3 regions of the Micrococcus luteus genome follow, and region 1 is predicted to be linked to each of the others. Evidence: riboswitches for the same ligand, from Rfam matches in the RefSeq annotation. Region 1 holds a riboswitch; each other region holds the start of a gene.
What was found. A riboswitch is a leader RNA that binds a small molecule or an ion and turns the genes downstream of it on or off. The one in region 1 is predicted to bind S-adenosylmethionine.

Region 1 (7,162 bases):
GAGGACGGCGAGGTCTTCCGCGTGGAGATCGAGCGCGCGCACCTCGAGGACGACGCCGGCAAGCTCACCCACGTGGGCGGCTCCGGACGGATCCAGGGTGCCTCCGCGTCCCTCGTCGACTACAACCGTGCGGGCGTGCCGCTCATCGAGATCGTCACCAAGCCGATCGTCGGCGCCGGCGCGCGGGCCCCCGAGCTGGCCCGCGCCTACGTCACCGCGATCCGGGACATCGTGCAGGCCATCGACATCTCCGACGCGCGGATGGAGCGCGGCAACGTCCGTTGCGACGCGAACGTCTCGCTGATGCCCAAGGGCGCCACCGAGTTCGGCACCCGCACCGAGACGAAGAACGTGAACTCCACGCGCGCCGTGCAGCACGCGGTCACCCACGAGATCCAGCGCCAGGCCGCGGTGCTCGCCGCGGGCGGCACCGTGACGCAGGAGACCCGCCACTGGCACGAGGACACCCGCAGCACCACCTCGGGCCGCCCGAAGTCGGACGCGGACGACTACCGGTACTTCCCCGAGCCGGACCTCGTGCCCGTGCACGTGGACGCCGCGTGGGTCGAGCGCGTGCGCGCGGCCATGCCCGAGCTGCCGGCCGTGCGGAACAAGCGGCTCAAGGCCGAGTGGGGCTTCTCGGACGAGGAGTTCCGCGACGTCGTCAACGCCGGCGTCCTGGACGAGATCGTCGCGACCGTGGAGGCCGGCGCCTCCGCGGCGGCCGCCCGCAAGTGGTGGATGGGCGAGATCGCCCGCCTGGCGAACGTCCGCGAGGTCGCCGTCGCCGAGCTGGGGATCACCCCGGCGCACGTGGTGGAGGTCGAGGAGCTGATCGCCGCGAAGACGATCAACGACAAGATCGCCAAGCAGGTCCTCGGTCTCGTCGCCGAGGGCGAGGGCACGCCGAAGCAGATCGTCGAGGCGAAGGGCCTGGCCGTGGTGTCCGACGACGGCGCGCTCACCGAGGCCGTCGACGCCGCGATCGCCGCCAACCCGGACGTGGCCGAGAAGATCAAGGGCGGCAAGATGGCCGCCGTCGGCGCCCTCATCGGCCCGGTCATGAAGGCCACCCGCGGGCAGGCCGACGCCGGCCGCGTCCGCGAGATCGTCCTGGAGCGCCTGGGCGTGTCCTGACGACCGCGCGGGCCCTCAGCCGTCCAGGGCGGTGAGGGCCCGCGCCACGCGGGGCAGGGTCTTGCGCAGCAGGCGCCGCCAGGACCCTGCGGCCAACCCGCCGACGATCACGTCCCGGGCCGCCGCGTCGTCGAGCGTCTCCAGGGCCATCGCCCCGAGCCACACGCGCGCCCGGCGGGCCTCGGCCGCGTCCCGGGCCAGGTCGGGGACCTTCTCCTCGCCGTGCCACAGCGCGAGGTAGGCGACGTTGACGGCGGGGTCCCACGCGCACGCGAGGTCCCAGTCCAGCACCCCGGCCAGCGCCCAGCGCAGCGGGGCGCGCGGGTCCTCGTCCTCGGGCACGGCGCGCCAGCGCATGTTGTGCCCGGCCAGGTCGCCGTGCACGAGCGACGGCGGCACGGGCGGCGCGGCGGTCCAGGTCGTCACGGCGTCCGCGAGGGCGGCCACCGCGTCCGGCCACGCCTCGGCGCCCAGCCGCGCGTCGACGTCGTGCCCCTTCCACGTGCCCAGGCGCGCGGCGACCGTCCCCGGCAGCGCCGCGACGTGCCGGGCGCGCTCCGGCGTCCACGGCCCGCGGAAGGCGAACGGGCGGCCGAGGTGCGGGGCGATCCGCGGGTCGGTGACGTCCACGGCGGCGAGGTCGTCGAGGACGCCGCGCAGCACGGCCGGATCGCCCTCGTGCGGCGGGTGCGGCCCGCCCGGGAGGAAGCGCTGCAGCACCGCGGCGCCCGGGCCCGCGGGGACGGGGTCCGAGAGGGCGACCGGCACGGTCCACGGCACGTCGCGCTCGGCCAGGGCCGCGGCGAGCCCGTCGAGGAGGGCCAGGCGCCGGGGCAGGTGCGCTGCGGGGTCCCGCTCGGGCGCCCACCGCGCGGCGGGGGCGGCGCCGACCTCGTGGGCCCGCGTCATCCGGAGGACGCCGACGTCCTCGAGCACCAGCACGCGGTGGAACTGCCCGCCCTCCTCCACGGACGCCGCGGCCCAGTCGGCTGTGCGGAGCCGGCGGGCGAGGGCGGGGTCGAGGCCGGGGCGGAGGTGCTGCAGGGCGCGGTGGACCAGCTCGAGCTCGCTGGGGGCAGGCGGGGAGACCACACGACCACGCTAACCCTCCCTCCGCCCTCCCGGACTTTCGAACGTGACATCGGGGGAATGGGGACTTTCGAACGGGAGAAAGGCCCCACCTCACGTTCGAAAGCGCCCGGGGGGAGAGGGGCGGGCCGATACTGGAGGGCATGCCCGCCACCCCGCGCACGTCCCGCACCCCGGCCGTCCGACCCGCCCCCGCGCTGCCCGCCCCCTCGGCGCGCACGGTGCGGTGGGAGATCGCGATCGTCCTCGGCCTCTCCCTGGGGAAGTCGGCGGTCTACGCGATCGTCCAGCTCATCGACAAGGCCACCCAGGCCCCGCTCGGCGAGCAGACCACCGTCCTCAACCCGGCCCTGGCCGACCGCTGGGCCTTCGACCTGACCTATCAGCTGCTCGGCATCGGATTCGCGCTCGTGCCGGTGGCCCTCGTGCTGCACCTGATGCACCTGCGCGGCCGGGACCCGTTCCGGGTGCTCGGCCTCGACCTGCGCCGCCCCGGCCGCGACTTGGCCTGGGGCCTGGGCCTGTTCGCGGCCATCGGGTTGGGCACGCTCGGCGTCTACGCCGCCGGCCGGGCCCTGGGCCTCACGACGGCGATCGTCGGCTCGGCGCTCGGGGAGAGCTGGTACCAGGTGCCGGTCCTGCTGCTCTCCGCGCTGCGGCACGGACTGCTGGAGGAGGTCATCGTGGGCGCCTGGCTCGTCGACCGGCTCGGGTATCTGCAGCGGCTGCGCGCCGCGGGCCTGGCGCACGATCCGGCGCCGGCCGTGCCGTCGTCGTGGGTGAGCGCCGAGGGGCTGTACCTGCCGACCCGCGCGGCCGTCGTGGTGCTCGCCCTCGCGCTGCTGCGCGGGGCGTACCACCTGTACCAGGGGATCGGGCCGGGCGTGGGCAACGCCCTGATGGGCGTGGTGTTCGCGCTCGTGTTCCTGCGGGTGCGCCGGGTGATGCCGCTGGTCATCGCGCACGCGCTGCTGGACGCCGTCGGGTTCGTCGGCTACCCGCTGCTGGCGCGGGCGGGGCTGCTCGGCTGAGCGGCCCCGCCTCCGCGCTCAGAGCGTGACCTCGCCCTTCGGGGTGCGGAAGGTGACCGAGACGATGCCCGGGGTGCCGGAGGGCGCGACGTACTCGATGTTCACGTCCTGGACCTGGCCGTCCTCGTCGTCGCCGAGCCACTCGGCGAGGCGCTCGGGGGAGCCGGCGATGTTCAGGCGCTCGATGGTGGCCTGCGGCTCGGCCGCCTGCGAGGGGTGCATGTCCTCCTGACCGTCGGCCCAGCGCAGGATGAACGGCAGCTGCGGGTCCGCGAGGGTTCCCTTGACGCCGATCTGCCGCCAGGACAGCTCCCGGCCGTCCGGGAAGCGACGGTTGCCGGGGACGGCCTCACGGCCGAGGCGGCGCTCGAACCGGCCGATGTCCGTGGTGGCCACCGCCCAGCTCATCCAGCCGCCGCCCTGCTCGGTGCGGGCGCGCACGAGCTGGCCGAACGGCGCGCTGAGGGAGGCCGGGTGGTCCAGAGCCTCGACGACCTCCAGATACTGCCTGCCCGCCATGGGGAACAGGGCGTTCTGCGTGCCGAAGCGGGGGTGGACACCGCCCTTGATCCGCTCGATGCCCAGCGTCTCGGCGATGCGGGCGACCGTGGCGTCCAGGCCCTCGGGGCCGGCGGCGTAGGACACGTGGTCCATGCGACAGGTGTGCACTGCGCTGTTCCTCTCCGTTCCCGGGCTGCCCCGGGGGTTGACCTGGTGCGAGTCGCGGGGCGTCGAGCCCTTGACGGGTCGGGCGCCCCGTGCGGAGAGCGTATCCGCGGGTGACACGCGTGACGAAATCGTGGCGGGGCGGCGGGCTACACTCGGAGGCACGGTCACGAGAGTCAGCAACAGGCCCCGGCATGCTGACCGGCAACCCTCCTTCCGCGGTGGGGTGCCCCGGGTGACGACCAGGCCGGCCCCACAACGGACGCCGGCAAGCGCGGGCCGATCCCACGGCCCCTCTCGACGGCGCCGGGTCATCTCCGGCACCTCGACGACGCCGGTTCCCGGATCGGCACGTCGGCCGGCGGGCGGGGCGGCCGGGTCCGGCCCCTGAACCCCTCAGGAGGGTCCGCCATGACCGACCAGACCACCCAGACCCCCGACGCCTGGGGCTTCTCCACCGCGCAGGTCCACGCGGGCGTCGCCGTCGGCCAGCACGCCTTCGGTGCGACCGCCCTGCCGATCTTCCAGACCACCTCGTACGACTTCCCGTCCGCCCAGGTGGCCGCGGACCGGTTCGCGCTCAAGGACCTCGACCCGCTCTACACCCGCATCGGCAACCCGACGCAGGGCCCGGTGGAGGAGAAGATCGCCGCGCTCGAGGGCGGTGTGGGCGCGCTGCTGCTGGCCTCCGGCCAGGCGGCGACGACGTTCGCGATCCTCAACCTCGCCGGCGCCGGCGACCACGTGGTCGCCTCGGCCAGCCTCTACGGCGGCACGCAGAACCTGTTCAAGCACACCCTCGCCAAGGTCGGCGTCGAGACGACGTTCGTGACCGACCCGGACGACCTCGAGTCCTGGCGCGCCGCCGTCCGGCCGAACACCACGGCGTTCTTCGGCGAGACCCTCGGCAACCCGCGCGGGGACGTCCTGGACGTGCGCGCCGTCGCCGACGCCGCCCACGAGGCCGGCGTGCCGCTGATCGTGGACAACACGCTGGCCACCCCGTACCTGCTGCGGCCGATCGAGCACGGCGCCGACGTCGTCACCCACTCCGCCACGAAGTACCTCGGCGGGCACGCCGCGGCCATCGCGGGCGTGATCGTCGACGCCGGCACGTTCGACTACGCGCAGCACGCCGAGCGGTACCCCGGCTTCAACGAGCCGGACGAGTCGTACCACGGCCTCGTCTACGCGCGGGACCTCGGGGTGGGCTCGCCGCTCGGCGCCAACCTGGCCTTCATCCTCAAGGCGCGCGTGCAACTGCTGCGCGACTACGGCTCGGCCATCTCCCCGTTCAACGCGTTCCTGGTGAACCTCGGCCTGGAGACCCTGTCCCTGCGCATGGAGCGGCAGGTGGCCAACGCGGCCGCGGTGGCGCGCTGGCTGGAGGGCCGCGACGACGTCGAGCACGTGGTCTACGCCGGCCTGGAGTCCAGCCCGTGGCACGAGCGCGCCCAGCGCTACCTGCCGAAGGGCGCGGGCGCGTTCGTCTCCTTCGAGATCGCGGGCGGCCGCGAGGCCGGGGCCGCGTTCGTGGACGGGCTCACCCTGCACCACCACGTGGCCAACATCGGCGACGTCCGCTCGCTCGTGGTGCACCCGGCCTCCACCACCCACTCCCAGCTCACCGACGACGAGCAGCGCGCCGCCGGCGTCACCCCCGGCCTGGTGCGGCTCTCGCTCGGCGTGGAGGACATCGAGGACATCCTCGCCGACCTCGAGCGCGGCTTCGCGGCCGCCGCCCGCCGCGGCGACGACGACGCGGGGGAGCGGGCATGACCGCCGTCGCCACGCGTCCGTCGCGCACCGCGCTGCCCCGCGGCGGCCGCCACCGTCTGCGGGTCGGCGAGCTGCGCACCGAGACCGGCGGGCTGCTGCCCGACGTCGAGCTGGCCTACGAGACCTGGGGCACCCTCGCCGCCGACGGCGCCAACGCCGTGCTCGTGCTGCACGCCCTCACCGGCGACGCGCACGTGGCCGCGCACGAGGAGGACCCGACGCCGGGCTGGTGGGACGCCCTCGTCGGCCCGGGCCGCGCCGTGGACACGGACCGGTGGTTCGTGGTCGCCCCCGCCATGATCGGCGGCTGCCACGGCTCCACCGGGCCCTCGACGCCCGCGCCCGACGGGCGGCCCTGGGGCTCCCGGTTCCCGTTCCTCACGCTGCGGGACGCGGTCGAGGCCGAGCGGCGCCTGGCCGACCACCTCGGGATCGGCGCCTGGCGTGCCGTGATCGGCGGATCGATGGGCGGGGCCCGCGCCCTCGAGTGGGCCGCGACCCACCCCGCGCGCGTCGCCGGGGTGGGTGTGCTGGCCGCCACCGCGGCCTCCTCCGCCGACCAGATCGCGTGGGGCCAGGCGCAGACCGCGGCCATCCGCCTCGACCCGGACTTCCAGGGCGGCGACTACTACCCCGGCCCCGGCCCCGTGGCCGGCCTGGGCATCGCCCGGCGCATCGCCCACACCACCTACCGCACGGCGGGCGAGCTCGGCCAGCGGTTCGGCCGGGAACCGCAGGGCGTCGAGGACCCGTTCGGCGCCGTCGTCGGGGTGCCGGGCGGGCGCGGGCGCTACGCCGTGGAGTCCTACCTGGACCACCAGGCGGCCAAGCTCGCCGACCGGTTCGACGCGAACTCCTACCTCGTGGTCACCGAGGCCCTCATGGGCCACGATGTCGGGCGCGGGCGCGGCGGCGTGGCGGCGGCGCTCGCGGACTACCGGGGCCGGGCGTTCGTGGCCGCCGTCGACTCGGACCGGCTCTACCTGCCGGCCGAGTCCGAGGCGCTCGCGGCGGCGCTGCCCGCGCGGCCGCCGGTGCACACGATCGCCTCGCCCATCGGCCACGACGGGTTCCTCACCGAATACGGCCAGGTGGCCGACACGCTGAAGCGCACCCTCGCCCTCTGAGCTTTCGTTCGAGAAACGGCGGCGTGTCGCGGCACTGTCGTTCGGGAAACGGACCCCGGCCCCCGCCGGCCGGGCTCAGGGCTCGACGACGTCCAGCGGCTCGGTGTGGTCCGAGCCCTGCGGCATCGGCGCGCCGAAGAGCGGCTCGGGGACGGGGCGCTTGGCCGTGACGCCGTCGCCGGAGGAGACGCCGCGGATGCGGCGGACCATCCACGGCGCCAGGTGCGTGCGCACCCACGCGGCGTCCGACGCGCGGGCCTCGCGCCAGGTGCGTGGCGCCGGCGGGGACAGGCGCAGGTGCTCGAGGCCGTGCTCCACGCCGAGGGTGTCCAG
Region 2 (7,162 bases), on a different contig from region 1:
GGGCGCGGACTTCACCATGTCCGCCCGCGCGATGATGATGGCCACCGGGTGCATCCAGGCGCAGAAGTGCCACACGAACGAGTGCCCCGTGGGGGTGGCCACGCAGGACCCGCGTCTGATGCGCGCCCTCGACGTGGAGGACAAGGGCAACCGCGTCTTCAACTACCACCGCCTGACCGTGCGCGAGGCCGTGCAGATCATGGCGTCCATGGGCCTGACGCATCCGTCCCAGCTGAACACCCGCATGCTGCGCCGCCGCGTGGACCACCTGAGCACCCGCTCGTACGCGTCCATCTACCACTGGCTGCGCACGGACGAGCTGCTCAACGACCCGCCCGCCGGCTGGGCCATGGACTGGGAGGAGGCGGACGCGGACCACTTCGGCGAGCACGCCCGCGTGGACTACCTCACCGAGCGCGACCCCGAGTGGCGCTCCGAGCTGCTGATCCCGGGCCGCAAGGCGGCCGGCGCCCCCGTGCAGGGCTCCCCCATCTCCGGGACGGGCTCCACGCTGGTCGACGCCCGGCGGGCCGAGTCCGTGCCGCTGACCACGTCGCCGATGCCGCGCGTCAGCTCGCTGGGTGAGGGCGAGTCGCTGTGCACGCCCGGCGGCCGTCGTCGGGCCCCGCAGGACCCGGCACCCGCCGCCACCGCCGGCGAGACGCCCACCGACGAGAACGAGGGCCTGCCGGCGGAGGCCGGCGAGCGGCCCGAGCGCCAGGACGGCGAGGAGGTCACCCGGCGGGGGACCACCGGCCGCGTCGAGGGCGAGCACCGCGGCGAGGGCCGCGTCGGCTGACCCACCCCCGCAGTCACCCCCGCTTTCGAGGCGGGAAATCCACCTCACACGACGCCCCCGGGCGCCCATGAGATGGATTTCCCGCCTCGTCGCATGAGGGGTCGTAGCCTGGGGCCGTGACCCCGCCCGTCCCCGCCGCTCGCCGCCCCTCCGCGGCCCTGCTGTGGGTGCTGCTGGCGGCCATGGGCGCCGGGCCCCTGTTCAACTACGGCGTCTCCGCCTCCTCCACGGTCGTGATGGAGCGGCTCGACGTCACCTCGGGCCAGCTCGGCACCGTGATGACGGTCGTGTTCGCCGCGGCCGCCGTCACCTCCCTCGGCCTCGGCCGGGCCGCCGACCGCCTGTCCGCCCGCGCGCAGCTGAGCATCATCTTCGGCGGCACCGCCGCGGCGCTCGTGCTCGGCGCCGTCGCCCCGTCCCTGCCCGTGCTGTACGCGGCGGCCGCCGTCGCGGGCGTCACGCAGGCCATCTCCAACCCCACCACGAACCGGATCATCCGCACCGTGGTGCCGCCGGAGAGGCGCATCGGGTGGGTCGGGGTGAAGCAGTCCGGGGTGCAGGCGGCCCAGCTGGTCGGCGGCCTGTTCTTCCCGGCCGCGTCCCTCGCCCTGGGCTGGACGGGCGCCGCGCTGGGGGCCGCGGTGCTCATCGGGGCGCTCTGGGTGCTCGCCCTGGTCGCCGCCCCGCCGCTGCCCGGGGCGCCGCCGTCGGCCACCGGCCCCGCCGGCGGACGACGACGGCGGGACACCTCGCCCCTGCCGGCCACGGTCTGGTTCTTCGCGGCGATCGCGTTCCTCACCGGCCTGGGCATGCAGGCCACGAACACGTACCTGCCGCTGTTCGCCGTCGAGACGCTGGGAATGACGCTCGTGGCCGGCGGCGCCGCGGCGGCCGTGTCCGGGGTGGTGGGGGTGCTCTCCCGGATCGGGTGGAGCCGGCGGATGAGCTCCGGAGACCGGCCCACCACCCTGCTGGCCGTGATCTGCCTGGGTGCGGTGGCCGGCGTCGCGGTGTTCCTCGCCGCGGACCTGCTGGACCTGCCGGCCCTGCTGTGGGTGGGCGCCGCGGTGCACGGCCTGACGGTGCTGGGCGCCAACGTGGTGGTCAACGCGGGCCTGCTGAGCGAGGTGCCGGCCGAGCGGCTCGGCCGTGCGACCGGGGCGAACTCGATGGGCATGTACGCCGGCTTCGCCCTGGGCCCACTGCTGATGGGCGTGCTGCGCGACGTCACGGGCGACTACCGGGCCGGCTTCGCGGTCGTCGCGCTCGGGTATCTGCTGGCCCTGGGCGTGGTGCTGCTGCTGCGTCGCCACGTGGGCCGGCGGGGCGCGGCCTGACGCGCAGGGCCAGGACGAGGCCCACCCCGGAGGACCGCGCCTCAGCGACATCACCGCAGTGCAGCCCTGCGGTGATGTCGCAGCGCCGCGGTCGAACGGGCGTGCGGCGCAGTGCGCGGCGGGGCGTGGACGCCTGACACACGACGACGCCCCCGGTCCATACGGACCGGGGGCGTCGGAAGCCGTGCGTCAGGCGAAGATCAGAGCTTCGTCACGTTGGCGGCCTGGAGGCCCTTGGGGCCGTCCTGGGTCTCGAACTCGACGCGGTCGTTCTCCTGGAGCTCCTTGAAGCCCGAGCCCTGGATGGCGGAGAAGTGCACGAACACGTCCGCGGAGTTGTCCTCGGGGGCGATGAAGCCGTAGCCCTTCTCAGCGTTGAACCACTTGACAGTACCGACAGCCATGATGGTGTCCTTTCGATGTGCCCCCGCGGTGCGGTGGCGGTGTTGGACCGCGGCCCGGATGTGGGACGCGGGTGAAGCGGCGAGACTGAACCGCTTGCCCAACACTCATCGACGCCGGCGATGCCGGGCTGACGAGCAGTGAAGATGGCGGGATACAGCTTGATCAACTTCAGGCTCCATCATTGCACGGATCTCGCCGACCGGGAACCAGGGGCCCGATTGTTCACCTGGAGTTCGCTCAGAGCGCGCGCAGGCCGTGGAAGAGATTGCGGTGCAGGGCGGCCGGGGGAGCGGCGTCCGTGTGATCCGCGAAGGCCGTCACCTCCAGCAGCACCACCGTGTGGTCGCCCGCCGGGACCTCGGCGTGCACCCGCGTCTCGAGCCAGAGCGAGGAGCCCCCGATCAGCAGGGCGTCGTGCGGGCTGCGGTGCACGTCCAGACCGGCGAAGCGGTCGCCCTCGCGGGAGGCCAGCTGACGGCACAGCGGCGTCTGGTCCGCCGCGAGCAGGGAGACGCCGATCGCCCCGGCCCGGCGCAGGCGCGGCCAGGTGCGGGAGCTGTTCTGTGCGGAGAAGGACACGAGGGCCGGCTCCCAGGAGATGCCCACGCCGAAGGACGAGGACACCATCACCTCGGGGACGTCGTCGGCGAGGCCCGCCAGCGCGACGACCCCGGTGGGGAATGCCGAGAGGCCGGAGCGGAGGTTGCCGAGGGACAGGTCGGTGTCCCACGCGGCGGTGTGGGGTTCGTGGGTCAGGGTCATGGCGCGCGTCCTCTTCCGATGACTGGCGCGGCTCCGCAGACGGCGGGAACGCGGATCGCCCGGATCCGCGGAGGCGCGGTACTTGCCCGTCGGGGTGTCCGAGGGGCCGAATCATCACCTGGAGCACCCCACTACTGCGTGAGAGGGTTGCCGTCCCGCCGGCCAGGGCCGTGAATGACGGGAACTCGTGATTCTGGGGATCAGCCTACGGAGGGGTCCGTGGGGTGGTCAAAGCGCGGCGGTCGCGCGGCGTCATCCGAGCTGCCCGATGTGATGCTTGACACACCGCGCATCGCCAGCCAGGATCAAGCCACTCGAGAGGGGGGCTCGAGACCGCAGCCCGCGGCCCCGCAATCGGTTCTCTGAGAGGGATCGGATCATGCGGATGGACATCGAGAAGAAGCGTGCGGCATTGTCGGCCGCCGTGGTCGTCGCGGCTCTCCTCGGTATCGCCATCTCGGGATGCTCCGCTTCCCCGGGCAGCGTCTCCTCCACCGCGAAGGCATCCACCGCTGCGGCGTTCTCCGTCACCGTGACGTCAGCGGCCCCCTCGGCAACCCGGTCGGCCTCCGCCACCGGTTCGTCCGCGTCGTCACCCGCCGGTGAAGAAGCACTCCCCGCCGCGCTGTTCGAGGAGGACGGGATGACGTTGGTCGAGTACACGCGCCGGCATCCGGATGCGGACTATCTCGACCCGGAGAAGGAGTCCGTCCTGAAGGAGGCGGTCGGGACGGGCACACAGCAGATCACCGTGGACGCCCAACAGGGTGCGGTCCTTCGGGTCATCGTGCTGTGTCCTTCGGATGCCACCGGTGAGACGGAGATCCTGACCTCACGGGGTGGCGGGGGAACGAAGACCTGGATGGCCGGGTCGGAGGCGCTGTGCGGCGGCTGGTCGGCGGCGACTCCCCCCGTGGATGAGGCGGGGCCGATGACGTTCACCGCCACGGTGGACAACGACAAGCCGTTCCGGATGGTGCTGACCGCACCCTCCGCATGAGGCCGCCATCACGACGGCGGATGACGGCGCGGGGAGGACGGAGGCGCTCAGCGTCGGTCGCGGCCGCGCAGCGCGTCCAGCTGCCGGCGGTCCCGCTTGGTGGGCCGGCCCGCGCCGCGCTCGCGGTACGGCACCGCGAGCAGCTCACGCGGCACGGGCGGCGGGGAGTGGTCCACATACTGCTGCCGGGCCACGGGGGCACCCACCCGCTTGGCGATCAGCCCCGTGACCTCGAGGATCCGCTCACGTCCGTCCTGGCGCACCCGCACCCGGTTCCCGACGACGACGGGCGTCGCCGCCTTCACGGGCTCGCCGTCGATGCGCACGTGGCCTGCGCGCACGGCCGCCGTGGCCGCCGACCGGGTCTTGTACAGCCGCACGGCCCACAGCCACGCGTCGATGCGGACGCCGCTCACGCCCGCCCCCTCACGCGAAGCGGGCGCGGATCGCGGCGCCGTGCGCGGGCAGGCGCTCGTCCTCGGCCAGCACGCCGATCCCGTCCGCGACCTCCTCGAGCCCGGTCTCCGTGTAGCGGATGCGCTGCTGCAGGCGCAGGAACGTCACCGTGTTCAGACCGGAGGAGTGCCGGGCCGTCCCCGAGGTGGGGAGCACATGGTTGGACCCGGCCGAGTAGTCGCCCAGCGGCACGGGGGCGTACGGGCCCACGAACACGGCGCCGGCGTTGCGGATGCGCCCCACGAGGGCCTCGGGGTCGCGCGTCTGGATCTCGAGGTGCTCGGTGGCGTAGCGGTCGGAGACCTCCACGGCCTGGTCCATGTCCCGCACCAGCAGCACGCCGGACTGGGGGCCGGTGAGGGCCTCGCGGATCTGGTCCTCGTGGAACGCCCCGGGCACCTGCGCCTCGATCGCCGCCAGCACGTCCCGGAGCAGGTCCTCGGAGTCCGTGATGAGCACGGAGGCGGCCAGCGGGTCGTGCTCGGACTGGCTGATCAGGTCCGCGGCCACCCAGTCGGCGCGGGCGGTGCCGTCCGCGATCACGGCGATCTCGCTCGGCCCGGCCTCGGCGTCCACGCCGATCACGCCCTGCAGGGCGCGCTTCGCGGCGGCCACGTACACGTTGCCGGGCCCCGTCACCAGGTCGACGGGCGCGCAGAGCCACCCGCCGTCGTCGTCCTGGACGCCGTGCGCCAGCATGGCCACGGCCTGGGCGCCGCCGGCCGCGTAGACCTCGTCCACGCCGAGCAGCGCGCACGCGGCGAGCACGGTGGGGTGGGGCAGGCCGCCGTGGTCCCGCTGCGGGGGCGAGGTCACCGCGAGGCTCCCCACGCCGGCGGCCTGCGCGGGCACCACGTTCATCACCACCGAGGAGGGGTACACGGCGCGGCCGCCGGGCACGTACAGGCCCACGCGGCCCACGGGGGTCCAGTGGTTCTCCACGACGGCGCCCTCGCCGAGCTCGACCGTGGAGTCCTGGGGGTGCTGGGCGTCGTGCACGAGCCGGGCCCGGCGGATCGACTCCTCCAGGGCGGCGCGCACCCGCGGGTCGAGCCCGGCCAGGGCGGCCTCGAGCGCCTCCGCGGGCACGCGCAGGGCCGGCGGACGGACACCGTCGAACCGCTCGGCCAGGTCCAGCAGGGTCTGCTCGCCGCCGTGGCGGACCTGCTCGATGATCGGGGCGACCACCGGCACCACGGAGGACACGTCCACGTTCGCCCGCGGGATGATGCGGGACAGGTCCGCGGTGGCGGTGTCGAGTGGGCGCAGGTCGGTGACGGAGAGCACGGATTCCTCCAGAGGGGCGGCGGCGGGCCGGCGGGACGGGGCGCGACGACGGCCGGGCCCGGACCGCGCGGACGGTCAGGCTCCATTGTGCTCTTCTCCGGGGTGCGTCCGGGGGTGGGTGTCAGACTGTCGTCATGGTCTTCCCCGCGCTGCCCGCCCTCGCGACCCCGCCCCTGCTGGCCGCCCTGGACCGCCTCCTGGCGGGCGAGACCGTGCCGTCCGGGGTGGAGGGGGACATCCAGGACGGGGCGGCCGCCACCACCCGGGCCTTCGGCGTGGAATGGGGGACGCTGCTGACCGTGCTGATGGCGTTCGCGATCGGCGCGGCGGTCGTGTACCTGGCCCTGCAGGTGGCACGCGTCGTGCTCGTGCGCCGCCCCGCGTTCCAGCACGGCGCCGCGCGGCTGAGCCTGCCGGCCGCCGTCGCCGCCGGCCTGCTGGCCTCCCGGATCTGGCTCGGGGTCATGGCCGAGGAGCAGACCTGGTACCGGCCGGCGTCGTTCCTGATGCTCATCGCCGTGGCCGCGGCGGGCGCGTGGGCTGGGTGGCGCCTGGTCGGCGTGATCGAGGAGGGGATCCTCGGCCGCTACCAGGAGACCGGCGTCGAGCACCGCCGCGAGCGACGCATCCGCACGCAGACCATCCTGATCCGGCGCATCCTCAACGCGGTGATCGTGGTGGTGGCCGTCGCCGTGGTCCTGCTGGGGGTGCCCGAGGTGCGCTCGCTCGGGGCCGGCCTGCTCGCCTCCGCCGGTGTGATCTCGGTGATCGCCGGCCTGGCCGTGCAGTCCACGCTGACCAACGTGTTCGCCGGATTCCAGCTCGCCTTCACGGACGCGATCCGGGTGGGCGACGTGGTGGACATGGAGGGCGTGTTCGGCACCGTCGAGGAGATCACCCTGTCCAACGTGGTGCTCAAGCTCTGGGACGGCCGCCGCATGGTCTACCCGTCCTCGCACTTCACCACCCAGCCGTTCGAGAACTGGACGCGGGTGGGCGCCGAGGTCTCCGGCGTCGTGGAGCTGGACGTGGACTGGCGCGTGCCCATGGACGCGCTGCGCGCACGACTCACCCAGCTGCTCGAGTCCACGGACCTGTGGGACGGGCGCGAGCACG
Region 3 (7,162 bases), on a different contig from region 1:
GGAGGGCATCGACTTCACGAACATGTACTTCTACGCGGTGCTGTTCCACGCGCTGCGGGCCTCGAACCGGATCGCCATCGAGACCGGCCAGCGGTTCGGCGGGTTCGAGGACTCGAAGTACGCCTCCGGAGAGTTCTTCGACAAGTACACGGATCAGGAGTGGGCGCCCGCCACCGAGCGCGTCGCCGAGCTGTTCGCCGAGGCCGGCATCGCCCTCCCCACGCAGGACGACTGGCGTGAGCTGAAGGCCTCCGTCATGGAGCACGGCATCTTCAACCGCAACCTGCAGGCCGTCCCGCCGACGGGCTCGATCTCCTACATCAACAACTCGACCTCCTCGATCCACCCGGTGGCCTCGAAGATCGAGATCCGCAAGGAGGGCAAGCTCGGCCGCGTCTACTACCCGGCGCCGTACCTCACCAACGAGAACCTCGAGTACTACGAGGACGCGTACGAGATCGGCTACGAGAAGATCATCGACACGTACGCCGCGGCGACGCAGCACGTGGACCAGGGTCTGTCCCTGACGCTGTTCTTCAAGGACACGGCCACCACCCGTGACCTGAACCGCGCGCAGATCTACGCGTGGACGAAGGGCATCAAGACGATCTACTACATCCGCCTGCGCCAGCTCGCGCTGGAGGGCACCGAGGTCGAGGGCTGCGTCAGCTGCATGCTCTGACAGCCAGCCCTTCGAGGCGGGAAATCCGGCGTATTCCGCGCTTCTGAGCGCAGGTGCGCTCGATTTCCCGCCTCGAAGCGGGGCGGCGCGCCTGGCCGGGCGGGGCGGGCCCACGACGTCGCGAGCCCGGACCCGCCCGAGTGGCTGCCGCTGCCCCTGCGGGCCTAGACTGTCCCGGACCCGCGCCCCGATGACCGTGCTCCCGAGAGCCCCCGGAATCCGCGGATTCTCAACGAATTCTTCTGAAGGATGTGCCCTGCCGTGACCGAGACCCAGCAGTCCCACCTCGTCGAGGCGATCAACTGGAACCGCATTCAGGACGAGAAGGACGTGGAGGTGTGGAACCGCCTCGTCAACAACTTCTGGCTGCCGGAGAAGGTGCCGCTGTCCAACGACGTCCAGTCCTGGTCCCACCTCACGGACGAGGAGCGACTGCTCTCCATGCGCGTGTTCACGGGCCTGACGCTGCTGGACACGATCCAGGGCACCGTGGGCGCCGTCTCCCTCATCCCGGACGCCATGACCCCGCACGAGGAGGCCGTCCTCACGAACATCGCGTTCATGGAGTCGGTGCACGCGAAGTCGTACTCCTCGATCTTCTCCACGCTGGCCTCCACCCCGGAGATCGACGAGGCGTTCCGCTGGTCCCGTGAGAACCGGAACCTGCAGGCCAAGGCCGGCCTGATCGTGGAGCGCTATGACGGCCAGGACCCGTACAAGAAGAAGATCGCCTCCACCCTGCTCGAGTCCTTCCTCTTCTACTCGGGCTTCTACTGGCCCATGTACCTCTCCGCGCACGCCCGCCTCACCAACACCGCCGACCTGATCCGCCTGATCATCCGCGACGAGGCCGTGCACGGGTACTACATCGGCTACAAGTACCAGCGGAGCATCGAGACCCTGCCGGAGGAGAAGCGGGAGGAGCTCAAGGCCTTCACCTTCGAGCTGCTGTTCGAGCTGTACGAGAACGAGGTCGAGTACACCCATGACCTCTACGACGCCCTCGGCCTGGCCGAGGACGTGAAGAAGTTCCTGCACTACAACGCGAACAAGGCGCTGATGAACCTGGGCTACGAGCCCATGTTCCCGGCCGAGACCACGAACGTGAACCCCGCCATCCTCTCCGCGCTCTCCCCGAACTCGGACGAGAACCACGACTTCTTCTCCGGCTCCGGCTCCTCCTACGTGATCGGCAAGGCCGAGAACACCGAGGACGAGGACTGGGACTTCTGATCCCGTCCGCCTGAGGCCCTTGATGGGCCCCGCCGTCCGCAGGCCACCACGACGCCGGCCCGCACCTTCCCGTGAAGGTGCGGGCCGGCGTCGTGGTGGGGAGGGGTGCCACCGGCCACTGGATGGCAGGGGTTTGTCATATGGCGACACATGACGCGGGCCGGAGGCGGGGTCCAGCCCTCCGAGAGGTCGGGAAATGAGACCTGTGTCACGTCGTTCCTTCCACGGCGCCCCGGTGTGGTTGACTTTTTCCCTGCACCGGTGACGACGCCGGGGCGCCCCTCACCATCTTGAGCGGCCGAGAGATCTGGCTCGACGACGCCGCAGCAACCACACCCCCACCGACCGGGCGCAGGTGCTAACGCCAGGACCGATGGAAAGGACGGGAATGTCGTCTACCCCTGCTCTCAGCACGTCTGCGCATCCCATGGGCACGCCCATGATCGAGGTGCGTGGTCTCGAGAAGACCTTCCGCCAGGGCGCGAAGGAGATCCGTGCGCTGCGCGGCGTCGACCTCGCCGTGGCCCCGGGCCGCATCCATGGGATCATCGGCCAGTCCGGCGCGGGCAAGTCCACGCTCGTGCGGTGCCTGACCCTGCTCGAGCCCCCGACCTCCGGGACGGTCTCCGTGGCGGGCAAGGACCTGACCCGGGAGTCGCGCTCCGGCCTGCTGGACTCCCGCCGCCGGATCGGCATGGTCTTCCAGCACGCCAACCTGTTCTCCTCCCGGACCGCCCGCGACAACGTGGCCTATCCGCTCGAGGTCGCCGGCGGGTCCGATGCCACCGCGCGTCGGGCGCGCGCAGACGAGCTGCTCGCTCTGGTGGGTCTCGAGGGCTTCGAAGGGTCCTACCCGGCGCAGCTGTCCGGCGGTCAGAAGCAGCGGGTGGGCATCGCTCGCGCGCTCGCGTCGGACCCCGACGTGCTGCTCTGCGACGAGCCCACCTCGGCCCTCGACCCCGCGAGCACGGAGGGTGTCCTGACCCTGATCGAGGACCTTTCCCGGCGCCTGGGCCTGACCGTCCTGGTCATCACCCACGAGATGCACGTGGTCAAGCGACTGTGCCACGAGGTGTCCCTCCTGCAGGACGGGCGGATCGTCCAGTCCGGCGACCTCGGGGACGTGGCGTCCGACCTCGACTCGCCGCTGTCCGCCGCGTTGCTGCCGTTGCCCACGCCCCATGCCGCTCGGGACCAGCGCCTCGTGGAGGTGCTCGGCCGGGGCCGGGCCGCCTCCCTGCCCATCACCCAGCTGGTCCGCGACGCGGGCGCCGGCGACGTCGAGATCCTGGCCGGCACCGTCGAGGACCTCGCGGGGGAGCGCTTCTCCCACCAGCTCCTGGGCCTGTCCGCCACGGAGGCCTCGGCCGACGCCGTGGTGGCGCGCCTGCAGGAGGCAGGCCTGACCGCTCGCGTCCGCACGGCTCGGCAGGCAGCCCAGGACCACGTCACCGCGGATGAGATCGGAGGAGCCCGATGACCTGGCTCGAGAAGCTGACCACGAACCCGGCGATCACCGAGGCCCTGCCTGAGGCGGTCGTGGAGACGTTGCTGATGGTGGCGATCTCCGGCGTCGCCACCGTGCTGATCGGCGGCCTCCTGGGCATCGTGCTGCATGTGACCCGTCCGGGGGGATTGAATCCCATGCCCGCCCTCTACACGGTGCTGTCCGCCGTGATCGTCAACATCACGAGGTCGATCCCGTACGCCATCCTCATGGTGGCGCTCATCCCGCTGACCAAGTGGCTCGTGGGCACGGCGATCGGGCCCATCGCGGCGACCATCTCCCTGACCATCGGCACCGCGCCGTTCTTCGCGCGCCTTGTGGAGTCGGCGCTGCGTGAGATCCCCTCGGGCACCGTGGACGCCGCGCAGGTCATGGGCTCCACCCGTGGCCAGGTGATCCGCAAGGTCCTCCTCCCGGAAGCCATGCCCGGCCTGATCGCGGCGACGACCACCACCCTGGTGACGCTCGTGGGCTACTCGGCCATGGCCGGCCTGATCGGCGGCGGCGGCCTCGGCCGCCTCGCCTACAACTACGGCTACCAGCGATTCCAGACCGAGGTGATGGTCGTGACCATCGTCGTCATCGTCGTCCTGGTGCAGCTCATCCAGTGGATCGGCGACCTGCTGATCCGCCGCATGGACCACCGCTGACCTCTCACCTTCTTCTTCATCTCTCCACCCCTCCGATACGAAAGGCCCCTCCCATGGCTCTGTCACCCCTCTCCCGCCGCACCGCCCTCGGCGCCGGCACCGCCGCTCTCGCCCTCGCCCTCTCCGCCTGCGGCGCCAGCGGCTCCGACTCGGCGGCCTCCTCCGCCCCCACCCCGGACCCGGCGAATCCCGTCGTCGTGAAGGTGGGTGCGAACCCCGTGCCGCACGCCCAGATCCTCGAGTTCGTGGACGAGAACCTCGCGAAGGAGGCGGGCATCGATCTGGAGATCCAGGAGTTCGACGACTACCAGATGCCCAACACCGCGCTCAACGAGGGCAAGATCGACGCGAACTACTACATGCACGAGCCGTTCTTCAACAAGCAGGTCGAGGAGCGCGGCCTGAAGATGGAGCACGGCGAGGGCGTGCACATCGAGCCCTACGCCGCGTTCTCCCAGAAGTTCGACTCCGTGGACCAGGTGCCGGACGGCGCCACCGTGGCCATCACGAACGACCCCGGCAACCAGCCCCGTGCCCTCAAGATGCTGGAGCAGGCCGGCCTGCTCCAGGACATCCAGGACGACTCCGCCGCCCTGACCCTCACCCCCGAGCAGAACCCGAAGGGCCTGCAGTTCGAGGAGAACCAGCCGGAGATCCTCGTGCAGATCCTGGACGACCCGGCGGTGGACCTCGCCATCATCAACGGCAACTACTTCATCCAGGCCGGCATGACCCTGGAGGACGCCGTGGTGGTCGAGGAGATCTCCGGCGAGAACCCCTACGCCAACTTCGTGGCATGGCGCGAGGGGGAGAAGACCCCGGGCGTGGAGAAGCTCGACGAGCTGCTGCACTCGCCGGAGGTCAAGGAGTACATCGAGCAGACCTGGCCGGGCGGCGACGTCACCCCGTCCTTCTGAGTCGGAGCGTCCCTGACGGCGCCCCGCGCCTGCCTCATCGGCCGGTGACATCCCCGCGGGGACGTCACCGGCCGTCGTCGTCGTTCTGGCAGACTTCGGCCCATGACCGACATCACCTCCACCCCCGCGGCCTCCGTCGCCGACGATCCCCTGGCCTTCTACGTGCGCCTCGGCGAGCCCACCGTGGACGCCGACGGCGTCCGCACCTCCCGCGTGCGCTCCACCGTGCACGCCCAGGGCGCATGGCGGGAAGAGGAGATGCACATGGCCGCCGTCTCGGGCCTGCTGCTGCACGAGGTGGCCGCGCACGAGACCACTCCCGGGCTGCGGGTGGGACGGCTCTCCTACGACATCCTGGGCACGCTCTGGTCGGGCGAGCTCGAGGTGGTCACGCGCACCCTGCGTCCGGGCCGGACCATCGAGCTCGTCGAGTCCGTGCTCCACGCCCGGGGCCGCACCGTGCTGACCCTGCGCGCCTGGCTGCTGTCCACCTCGGACACCTCCGCCGTCGCCCAGCTGCCGGACGAGCCCCTCCCGCCGCGCTCGCAGGCGCAGTCGCACAACGCGCTCCACGGATGGGGAGGCGGGTACATCGCCTCCCTCGACGGCGTCGTCCTGCCCGGCCACGGGCCGGGCCACGGCCGGGTGTGGCTCACCACGGACCGCGAGATGGTGGCGGGGGAGAGCACGAGCGACCTGGTGCGCCTGATCAGCCTCACCGATGCGGCCAACGGGATCGCCCCCGCCCTGCCGGCGAAGCCGGGCGGGTGGTTCTTCCCCAACGTGGACCTGCAGATCCACCTGTACCGCGAGCCCACCGGCCACTGGCTCGGCCTCGCGGGGCAGGTCACGGTGGGCCCGGACGGCGTGGGCCTGACCAGCACCGTCCTCCACGACGACGACGGCCCCTTCGCCCACGTCGAGCAGACCCTCACCCTGCGCTCCTGGCCGGTCGAGGGCGGCCTGTGAGCCCAGCTCCCCGGCTGCGCTGGGCCGTGCAGGAGCGGACCCTCGGGGCCGCTGAAGACCTCGACTGGGCCATGGGCGAGCTGGCCGTCTTCCGCGCCGCCGCGGCCGAGGGAAGGGCCCTCGACGATCTGATCCGCGTCTACGTGCCCGAACCGACGGTCGCGTTCGGCCAGCGCGACGCGCGGCTGCCCGGTTTCGCGGCCGCGGCTGCGGCGGCCCGGGCCCACGGCTTCGCGCCGGTGGTGCGCCGGGCCGGCGGGCGGGCGGCGGCCTACCATCACGGCTGCCTGGTGGTGGACCACCTGAGCCAGCAGGAGGACGCGGCACTCACCCAGCAGGCCCGGTTCGCCGAGTTCGCCGACCTGTTCGTGCGGGCGTTCGCGCGCATGGACGTGCCCGCCTCCGTGGGCGAGATCCCGGGGGAGTACTGCCCGGGTGAGTTCTCCGTGCAGGGTCCTGCGCCGACCTACCCGGTGAAGCTGGCCGGCTCCGCGCAGCGCCTGGTGAAGGGGGCGTTCCTGTTCTCCACCCACGTGGTGGTGTCCGACCCCGCCCCGCTGCGGGCCGTGCTCGTCGACGTCTACCGGGAGCTCGGCCTGGACATGGACCCCCGCACGGCGGGCGCGGCCGAGGACGTGCGCCCCGGGGTGAGCGTCCCCGCGTTCGCCGTGGCCCTGCGGGAGGAGTACACGGCGTGGGCCGCCGCCGCCGGGCTCGAGGTCGTGGACGAGCAGCTCGCCGTCCTCACCGCGGGCACCGCCGGCTGAGGGCACGGGCGGCCCGGCTGCGGGCGGCCCGTCAGGCCGTGAGATCCGCGATGATCTCCCGCTTGCGTCGCGGGGTGAAGCCGGCCGCCACGGCCGCCGCCCGGCGCGCCGCGTCCGTCCGGTACAGGGACCAGCCCCGCTGCACGAGGAACGGCACGGGCTTGCGACGCTCGGCGACATCGCGCACGAACCGGCGGGCCGCCGTCGTGGTCCGCGCCTGGTCGATGTACCAGGCCGCGTAGCGGACTCCGGCCCGGTCCAGGGCGGCGGGCATGCGCTCGGCGAAGATGCCCTCCGCCACGATCACCCCGCCCGGCTCGAGCGCGACGGTGCTGTGCCCGCGGACGGAGGACGTGGAGATGTCGTAGTCGGGCACGCGCGTGGCGCCCTCCTCGAGCAGTTCGACGACGGCGTCCACCGCCGCCTGCTCATCCCAT

Region 2: it holds a riboswitch for S-adenosylmethionine, as region 1 does, so the genes downstream of both, MF605_RS03350 (flavin reductase family protein) here and MF605_RS03070 (bifunctional o-acetylhomoserine/o-acetylserine sulfhydrylase) in region 1, are expected to answer to the same signal.
Region 3: it holds a riboswitch for S-adenosylmethionine, as region 1 does, so the genes downstream of both, MF605_RS07330 (methionine ABC transporter ATP-binding protein) here and MF605_RS03070 (bifunctional o-acetylhomoserine/o-acetylserine sulfhydrylase) in region 1, are expected to answer to the same signal.

What each region holds. Positions count from the first base shown of each region.
Region 1 is NZ_JAKRLB010000004.1:125,842-133,003, forward strand. It holds gene gatB (Asp-tRNA(Asn)/Glu-tRNA(Gln) amidotransferase subunit GatB) at 1-1,137, shown strand, start outside; gene MF605_RS03055 (phosphotransferase) at 1,153-2,229, opposite strand; gene MF605_RS03060 (CPBP family intramembrane glutamic endopeptidase) at 2,370-3,257, shown strand; gene MF605_RS03065 (VOC family protein) at 3,276-3,911, opposite strand; SAM riboswitch class IV at 4,089-4,204, shown strand; gene MF605_RS03070 (bifunctional o-acetylhomoserine/o-acetylserine sulfhydrylase) at 4,335-5,702, shown strand; gene metX (homoserine O-acetyltransferase MetX) at 5,699-6,829, shown strand; gene MF605_RS03080 (SGNH/GDSL hydrolase family protein) at 6,905-7,162, opposite strand, start outside.
Region 2 is NZ_JAKRLB010000005.1:40,870-48,031, forward strand. It holds gene MF605_RS03335 (FMN-binding glutamate synthase family protein) at 1-799, shown strand, start outside; gene MF605_RS03340 (MFS transporter) at 916-2,136, shown strand; gene MF605_RS03345 (cold-shock protein) at 2,337-2,540, opposite strand; gene MF605_RS03350 (flavin reductase family protein) at 2,779-3,303, opposite strand; SAM riboswitch class IV at 3,377-3,496, opposite strand; gene MF605_RS03355 (hypothetical protein) at 3,689-4,303, shown strand; gene MF605_RS03360 (Hsp15 family ribosome-associated heat shock protein) at 4,351-4,719, opposite strand; gene hisD (histidinol dehydrogenase) at 4,730-6,046, opposite strand; gene MF605_RS03370 (mechanosensitive ion channel family protein) at 6,181-7,162, shown strand, end outside.
Region 3 is NZ_JAKRLB010000013.1:36,633-43,794, forward strand. It holds gene nrdE (class 1b ribonucleoside-diphosphate reductase subunit alpha) at 1-682, shown strand, start outside; gene nrdF (class 1b ribonucleoside-diphosphate reductase subunit beta) at 932-1,915, shown strand; SAM riboswitch class I at 2,198-2,295, shown strand; gene MF605_RS07330 (methionine ABC transporter ATP-binding protein) at 2,355-3,395, shown strand; gene MF605_RS07335 (methionine ABC transporter permease) at 3,392-4,072, shown strand; gene MF605_RS07340 (MetQ/NlpA family ABC transporter substrate-binding protein) at 4,126-4,989, shown strand; gene MF605_RS07345 (thioesterase family protein) at 5,092-5,958, shown strand; gene MF605_RS07350 (lipoate--protein ligase family protein) at 5,955-6,725, shown strand; gene MF605_RS07355 (uridine kinase family protein) at 6,757-7,162, opposite strand, start outside.